Regions from separate parts of the Nonomuraea gerenzanensis genome, predicted to be linked through region 1. Evidence: riboswitches for the same ligand, from Rfam matches in the RefSeq annotation. Region 1 holds a riboswitch; the other holds the start of a gene.
What was found. A riboswitch is a leader RNA that binds a small molecule or an ion and turns the genes downstream of it on or off. The one in region 1 is predicted to bind thiamine pyrophosphate.
Positions count from the first base shown of each region.

Region 2: linked by a shared signal. The riboswitch ahead of thiC (phosphomethylpyrimidine synthase ThiC) and the one ahead of LCN96_RS00735 (purine-cytosine permease family protein) in region 1 are both predicted to bind thiamine pyrophosphate.

Region 1 covers NZ_CP084058.1:133,732-137,937, forward strand. The annotation lists gene LCN96_RS00720 (MFS transporter) at 1-669, opposite strand, end outside; gene LCN96_RS00725 (winged helix-turn-helix transcriptional regulator) at 785-1,216, shown strand; gene LCN96_RS00730 (rhodanese-like domain-containing protein) at 1,213-1,536, shown strand; TPP riboswitch at 1,591-1,704, shown strand; gene LCN96_RS00735 (purine-cytosine permease family protein) at 1,695-3,014, shown strand; gene LCN96_RS00740 (methylated-DNA--[protein]-cysteine S-methyltransferase) at 2,974-3,552, opposite strand; gene LCN96_RS00745 (ATP-binding protein) at 3,647-4,206, shown strand, end outside.
Region 2 covers NZ_CP084058.1:1,625,968-1,630,173, forward strand. The annotation lists gene LCN96_RS07990 (YbaK/prolyl-tRNA synthetase associated domain-containing protein) at 1-1, shown strand, start outside; gene LCN96_RS07995 (cellulose binding domain-containing protein) at 1-1,034, opposite strand, end outside; gene LCN96_RS08000 (universal stress protein) at 1,179-2,024, opposite strand; gene LCN96_RS08005 (hypothetical protein) at 2,006-2,356, opposite strand; TPP riboswitch at 2,447-2,559, shown strand; gene thiC (phosphomethylpyrimidine synthase ThiC) at 2,552-4,096, shown strand.

The DNA.
Region 1 (4,206 bases):
CAGGCCGCCGGCGAAGGACGCCACGGTCAGCAGGGGGCCGTCGGCGGGGTGCTCCAGGCGTACGACGCCGTAGACCAGCAGGATCATCGCGCCGGTGATGCTGATCGCGCCCGCGATGTCGAAGCCGCCCGCCGCCGGCCGCGTCGGCTGGTCCTTGATCAGGGGGATGGCGGCGAGCAGGATGACCAGCGCCAGCAGGACCGGGGCGAAGAACACCCACCGCCAGCCGATCGCGGTCAGCAGCCCGCCGACCACCAGCCCCAGCGCGAAGCCGCCCGCGGCCGTGCCCGCGTAGATCAGCAGGGCCCGGTTGCGCTGCGGGCCCTCGGGGAAGTTCGTGGTGATCAGCGACAGCCCGGCGGGCGTCATGAACGCGGCGGCCACCCCGGTGACGAACCTGGCCACCAGCAGCACCCACCCCTCGTCCGCGAAACCGCCGAGCCCCGAGAAGAGCAGGAACACCACCAGCCAGAACAGGAACATCCGCCGCCGCCCCAGCAGGTCGGCCGCCCGGCCGCCGAGCAGCATGAAGCCGCCGTAGCCGAGCACGTACGCGCTGACGACCCCGCTCAGCATGCCCGTGGACAGCCCCAGGTCGGCCCGGATGGACGGCAGGGCGACGTTCAACATGGCCACGTCGATGCCCTCCAGGAAGATGGCACCACACAAAACGATCAGTACGCCCCAGGTACGGGCGGTGACAGGCACAACGAACCCCCGGTTACGAATAGGCAGGTCGGTTCTCTCTTGTAACCGCCAAAATCATGCGACAGCATGAGATCTCGTGGAAGACGGCACTTTCGAATCACTCGGTTACTGCGAAGGCACCGTGGACGACTACGACGTACGCCAGTGGGACGTGCGCGAGGACTGCGAGGTCCGGCAGATACTCGACCGCATCGCCGACAAGTGGTCGCTGCTGGTCATCGCCCTGCTCGACTGCCAGAGCCTGCGCTTCACCCAGTTGCGCCGCGAGATCGACGGCATCAGCCAGCGCATGCTCAGCGTCACCCTGCGCCAGCTCGAACGCGACGGCCTGGTCAGCCGCACCGTCCATCCGGTGGTGCCGCCCCGCGTGGACTACGCGCTGACGCCGCTCGGCCGTACGCTGCACCAGACCATCAAGTCCCTGGTGACGTGGACCGAGCGGCACCAGGAGGAGATCGCCGCCGCGCGTGCCGCCTACGACCAGCGGCGCGAGATGATGGAGTCATGACCGTTCCTGAGATCGAGGCCACCGCCGTCCCCTCCGACGCCTACCTGCTCGACGTCCGCGAGCAGGACGAATGGCTGGCCGGGCACGCCCCCGAGGCCGTGCACATCCCCATGACCCAGATTCAGGGCCGGGTCGACGAGGTGCCCGCCGACCGCACCGTCTACGTCGTCTGCCGGGTGGGCGGGCGCTCCATGAACGTGGCGGCCTGGCTCAACCAGCTCGGGCGCGACGCGGTCAACGTGGGGGGCGGCATGCAGGCGTGGGAGTCCGCCAGCAAGCCGATGGTCAGCGAGACGGGGCAGCCGCCGTACGTCGCCTGAACCCGCCCACTATGGCGGTTTCGCTGTCATTGAGGCATGATGAGGGCGCAAACTACAGATCGTCGCGGGAGCTCGGGGTGCCGGGCTGAGAGGGCAGCTACCTAGCCGCTGCCGACCGCCTGAACCTGTCCGGGTAATGCCGGCGTAGGGAGTGTGCGATGACGCATGTCGCCGACGAAGTTCCGCTGACACTCGAAGGCCGGCCGCCGAAGACCCTGGGCGTGCTCGACCAGGGCGCGCTCTGGGCGAACCTCGGCGTCAGCCTGCTCGGCTTCTCCGGGGCGATGTTCCTGGTCAACCCGCTCGGCAACGCCCCGCTGAGCCTGGCTGCGGCGCTCGTGGCGACCGTGGTCGGCAGCCTGATCGGCACCGCCATGGTGGGGCTGTCCGCCATCCCCGGCACGCAGACGGGGCAGCCGTCGATGGTGCTGCTGCGCGGGCTGTTCGGGGCGCGGATCTCCTACGCGCCCACAGTGCTGAACATCGTGCAGATGCTCGGCTGGGGCGCCTTCGAGCTCTGGGTGATCGCCACCGGCGCCGGGGCGATCTTCCCCGCGGTGCCGTACGCGGTGTGGGTGATCGTGGCGGGAGTGCTCACCACCGCGCTGTCGATCTGGCCGCTCGGCTCGATCCGGGTGCTGCGCAGGTACGTCACCATCGGCGTGATCATCGCGATGATCTGGTTCGCCTGGTTCTTCCTGCGTGCGGCGCCCGCGCAGGAGGGCGGCTCCTGGACCGCCTTCCCCGCCGCCGTCGACTACGTGATCGCGCTGTCGGTGTCGTGGGTGCCGATGGCCGCCGACTTCGCCCGGCACTCGCGCTCCACCGGCGCCGCCTTCACCGGCGTGGTCGGCGGTTACACGCTGGCCCAGGTGGCCTGCCTCGGGCTGGGCGTGTACGCGGTGGCCATCGCGGGCGACGCGGACGCCGTGTTCGGCACGTTCGTCGCGGTGCCGCTGGGCGCGCTGTTCTTCGCCGTCCTGGTGCTGCGCGAGACCGACCAGTCCTTCGCCAACGTCTACTCCACCACGGTCTCGCTGCAGAACCTGATGCCGCGGGTCGACCGGCGCGTCTTCTCCGTCGCGATCGGGGTGCTGACCGTCGTGATCGCCCTGATCGTGGACGTGACCTCGTACGGCGCGTTCCTGGGCGTGATCGGGGCGGTGTTCGTGCCGATGTTCGCGGTGCTGGCCGTCGACTACTTCCTGCTCGGCGGCGCCCGGCGCTGGAACACCGACGAGCACGCGCCCTCGCGCTGGCCGATGCTGGTGCCGTGGGCGTTGGGCTTCGTGGCCTACTGGCTGACGACCTCGACGCCGACCATCGCCGCCTGGGACGGGATCTGGACGAGCGTGCGCGAGAGCATCGGCTTCACCCGGCAGGTGTGGATGAACGGGGCGCTGGGCGGGGCCTTGGTGGCCGCGCTGGTCACGCTGCTCATCGGCCTGCTGACTCCGAGGCCCGCCGTTCGACGTTGAGCAGGTGCTGCTTGGCGGACTGGCCGCCCGCGTAGTCGCCGAGCGCGCCGTCCTCGCGCACCACCCGGTGGCAGGGCACGATCACGCAGACGGGGTTGGAGGCCAGCGCGTTGCCGATCGCCCGCAGCGCGCGGGGCCGGCCGATGCTCTCGCCGATCTGCTCCAGCGTGGTGGTGGTGCCGTAGGGCACGGCCACCGTCTTCTGCAGCACCGTGCGTGCGAACGGCGTGGCCAGCCGCAGGTCCACCGGCGTGGTGAAGGTACGCAGCCGCCCGGAGAAGTACGCGTCGAGCTCTCTGCGCACCGGGTCGAGCCGCCTGGCCTCGGGCCCGATGAAGCTGCCCACGTGCCGGGTGAGCAGCTCGAAGACGTCGTTCTCCGCCTCGAAGCTGCACGCCGCGATGCCCTTGCCCGTCACGGCCAGCACCAGCCGGCCCACCGCGCCGTCGTAGGTGCCGAAGGCGATGTCGGGCGGGGTCTCACCCCGATAGGTGCTGGAGGTCACCCGCAACAGGGCATCGAGATCGTTGCTCGACATGCCTCGCACCCTCCCACCGCCGGGAATCACCGTGACCGCAGCGTATCGGACGGATCTCCCGACGCACCCACCGCACCGCGTGCACTATGGAGTAGTGGGGGACGAATGGGCCGGTAGTGACGATGAGATCGCTCGCGCGGCGCTCGCCAGCTCGCCCAACGCCGTCGTGGCGCTCGACAGGGACCAGAGTGTGCTGGTCTGGAACGCCGCGGCGGAGCGGGTGTTCGGGTGGCGCGCCGAGGAGGTGCTCGGGCGCCGGGCGCCCATCGTGCCCGACGAGCTGACCACCGAGCACACGGCCGCGCTGGAGCGGGTGCGCACCGGCGAGCCCGTCTCGCTGCGCACCAGGCGCCTGCACAGCAACGGCACCCTGCTCGACCTGCGGGTGGACATCAGCGCCCTGCGCCTGGGCAGCGCCGTGGGCGGCTACGTGTGCGTCTACCACCCGGCGCTGGCCGACCACGTGGCCAGGGAGCGGGTGGCACGCCGGGCCAGGCTGGTGCGCCGGCTCACCGACGTGGTCGGCGACATCAACTCCGAGCTGGAGCTGTCGGCCGTGCTGGACCGGATCTCGGCCAGCCTCACCGAGCTGACCGGCGCGGACGCGGGCGGTTTCGTACTGATCGAGGGGGATCGGCTGCGCTTGGTCAGCAC
Region 2 (4,206 bases), 1.5 Mb from region 1:
GGGGCCGGAGCGGTGTTGGCGCCGTTCCAGGAGCCCAGGAAGCCGAACGTGGTCGAGGCCCCCGGCGCCAGCGTGCCGTTCCACGCGGCGTTGCGCACGGTCACCGACGACCCGGTGGCGCTCAGCGTGCCGCCCCACAGCTGGGTGATCTGCTGACCGTTGGCGAACGTCCACGCCACGGTCCAGGCGGACCTCGGCGTGGTGCCGGTGTTCTTGACGGTGACCTCGCCCTGGAAGCCGCCCTGCCACTGCCCCGTCGCCTGGTACGTGGCCGTGCATTTGCCGGGAGGCGGCGTGACGGTGCTGGTGACGGTGGGGGTGGCGGTGCCACCGCCGGCCAGGGCGGTCACCAGGGCCGGGTACCACTTGTCGGACATCTTCTGGTCGCCGGCCGCGTTCGGGTGCACCCCGTCGTAGGTGTCGGTGGCGGTGCTGAAGCCCGTCCACTGGTCCACGACCGTGATCGGCGACTGCGGGGTGGTGGTCGCGGCGGCCCAGGCGGGGATGGCGTCGTTGAAGTTCACGGTGCGCTGGGCGCATTCGGCGCAGGAGGACGGGTTCATCGGGATGATCTTGGCGACGAGGATCTTCGTGTTCGGGTTACCGGCCCGCATCTGGTTCACCAGCGTCGTGAACGCGCTGAGGATCGTCGCCGGGGCGATGTTGCTCCACACGTCGTTGGTGCCCAGGTGCATCACCACGATGTCGGGCCGGGTGGCGGAGAGCCAGCCGGGCAACAGGTTCTGGTTGGCGATGTTGGTGGCGAGATAGCCGCCGTGACCCTCGTTGTCGCCGTCGTGGGCCACTCCGCAGCCCTGCGGGGGCAGGGTGCCGACGAAGTCGATGTCGGTGTGGCCGGCGCTCTGAAGGCGGTTCCAGAGCAGGGCCCGCCAGCAGCCGGGGGATCCGGTGATCGAGTCGCCCAGCGGCATGATCCTGATGGGGGCGGCGCTGGCCGTGGCCGTGGTGGCGAATAACACCGCTGCGGCCAGCGCCACCAGCGCGGCCGTTACGGAGGCGATCCTGCTGCGCATCCATGCTCTCCCGTCGTACGACAGCGCGGAACGGAGGAGCCGCAGCGGCTCCATGAACCTGCGCAGATCGTAGGAGCGGCGGTTCGGCGCCGGGAAGCACGGCGATCATGACGCGGTGCTGACCTGGGAGGACGGATGTAAGTTTCAGCCGCGCACCACCGCCATCGGGCACGGGGCATGGTGCAGCAGGCCCTGGCTGATGGAGCCGATGAGCATGCCCGCGAGCTGCCCGTGCCCGCGCGAGCCCACCACCAGCAGGTCGGCGCGCCTGGCGGCTTCCTTGAGCACCTCCACCGGATGCCCGTGCACCACCTCGGCCACCACGTGCACGCCGGGGTGCCGCTCCCGGTGCACGCTCAGCGACTCCTTCAGGGAACGCAGCGTGTCCTGCTCGCTCTCACGGGAGGCCGGCTCGAAGCCGCCGGGATGGGGCCAGGCCCACGCCTGCACGGCACGCAGCCGCGCGCCGCGCAGCTCGGCCTCGGCGAAGGCGAACTCCATCGCCCGCGCGGCGCAGGGCGACCCGTCGGTGCCCGCGACGACCTCCGCGCGCGGGGCAGCGGGCGGGTCGTGGATCAGGATGACGTTCGTAGGCGCGTGCGCCGCCACCCCGTACGCGACCGACCCGACGAGCAGGCCCCGCACCCCGCCGATCCCGCGGCTGCCCACGACCAGCAGCGTGGCCCCCTCCGAGGCCTTGACCAGCGCCGAGCGGGGGTCGCCCGGCAGCAACACGCCTTCCATGGACACCTGCGGCCACACCCGTCGCGCGCGGTCGCAGGCGGCGTTGAGCACGGTCTCGGCGCCGTCGCGCATCCACTGGGCCACCTCGGCGTAGCGGACGGCGCCCTCGCACACCCACTTCGGCACGGCGTGCGCCACGGTCAGCGGCTCCTGACGCAGCTGGGCCTCGGCGGCGGCCCAGCCGGCGGCCTCCAGCCCGGTACGGGAGCCGTCCACACCGACGATGATCATGACAGTGCGTAACATTCCACCTCGGCGCGGCGGAACGGCAGCCCCTGCGCCTCGGAGTCGCGGGCGCATCGGCGCTCGGCCTTGCTGAGCCGGAGCGTGCCGCAGACGGTCACGCCGGAGTACGTCCGGCAGTCGAGCGTCGGGTCGGTCCGGCCGACGCGGTACATGCGCTTGACCGCCGCACGGCACTTCGCCTTCCCCGTGTCGGCGTAGCGGCACTGGGCGATCAGAGTGTCGTACTGTTCCTGGCTGACTTCGTGCTGATCCATGCCGTCCCCGGCGGCGGCGGTGGCGCCGGACGCGGCCATCACGACGAGTAGTCCTGCGACAGCGGCGAATCTCTTCATGTTTCCCCTGATGGGGACCGTACCGCTCACGGCGATCGCCAAACCTCGCGGCGCGGGTTTCAGGTGGGCGGGGGCGTGGGTACGATCATCGCCGACCAACGCGGGAGCCCGGTGCGGACCGGGCTGAGAGGACGGCTGACAGCCGCCGACCGCCAGAACCTGCTCCGGATAATGCCGGCGAAGGGAGTTTGCGCGATGACGGACGCGCGCTTTTTCAAGATCTACACCGGTGAGCTGCGGGTGCCGATGCGTCAGGTGCACCTGTCCAACGGCTCGTCGGTGACGCTGTACGACACCTCGGGCCCGTACACCGACCCCGCCTACGAGCCCGACCTCCGCCGTGGCCTGCCGCGCCTGCGCGAGCAGTGGGTCCGCGAGCGCCAGGCGGTGGGTCACCCGGTCACGCAGGTCGGGTGCGCCCGGCGCGGGCTGGTGACCAGGGAGATGGAGTTCGTGGCGGTACGCGAGGGCGTCACGCCCGAGTTCGTCCGCCAGGAGGTCGCCGCGGGCCGGGCCATCATCCCCGCGAACGTCAACCACCCCGAGACCGAGCCCATGATCATCGGCCGCGAGTTCCTCGTGAAGATCAACGCCAACATCGGCAACTCCGCCGTCTCCTCCTCGATCGAGGAGGAGGTGGAGAAGATGACCTGGGCCACGCGCTGGGGCGCCGACACGATCATGGACCTGTCGACCGGCGCCGACATCCGCGAGACCCGCGAGTGGATCCTGCGCAACTCGCCGGTCCCGGTCGGCACCGTGCCCATCTACCAGGCGCTGGAGAAGGTCAAGGGCCGCCCGGAGCTGCTGTCGTGGGAGGTCTACCGCGACACGCTGATCGAGCAGTGCGAGCAGGGCGTCGACTACGTGACCGTGCACGCGGGCGTGCGGCTGGCGCACGTGCCGCTCACCGCCGGCCGCAAGACCGGCATCGTCTCGCGCGGCGGCTCGATCATGGCCGCCTGGTGCCTGGCGCACCATCGCGAGAGCTTCCTGTACGAGAACTTCGCCGAGATGTGCGAGATCCTGGCCCGCTACGACGTGTCGTACTCGCTCGGCGACGGCCTGCGCCCCGGCTCCATCGCCGACGCCAACGATGAGGCCCAGTTCGCCGAGCTGCGCACGCTGGGCGAGCTGACGGGGATCGCCAGGGAGCACGACGTCCAGGTGATGATCGAGGGGCCGGGCCACGTCCCCATGCACAAGATCAAGGAGAACGTGGACCTGCAGCGCGAGCTGTGCGACGACGCCCCGTTCTACACGCTCGGCCCGCTCGTGACGGACATCGCGCCCGGCTACGACCACATCACCTCGGGCATCGGGGCCGCCATGATCGGCTGGTACGGCACGGCCATGCTCTGCTACGTCACCCCCAAGGAGCACCTCGGCCTGCCCGACAAGGACGACGTGAAGACCGGCGTGATCACGTACAAGATCGCCGCTCATGCGGCGGACCTGGCCAAGGGTCATCCACAAGCGCAGGCGTGGGACGACGCGCTGTCGGACGCGCGGTTCGAGTTCCGCTGGGAGGACCAGTTCGACCTGTCGCTGGACCCCGAGACGGCCCGCTCGTTCCACGACGAGACGCTGCCGGCGGCGCCCGCCAAGACCGCGCACTTCTGCTCGATGTGCGGCCCGAAGTTCTGCTCGATGCGGATCAGCCACGAGATCAGGGACGCGGGGTACGCGGAGAAGGCGGCCGAGTTCCGGCGGCTCGGAGGCACGCTCTACGTGGAGTGAGCCTTTGTCCAATGTCCGAAGCCGCAGGTCTGGACATTGATGGCGGGGACTGCCGCTCTTTCGGTGGCAACGTGACAGTGAGCCCGGCGCGGCAGGGGCGCCGGGGCTCC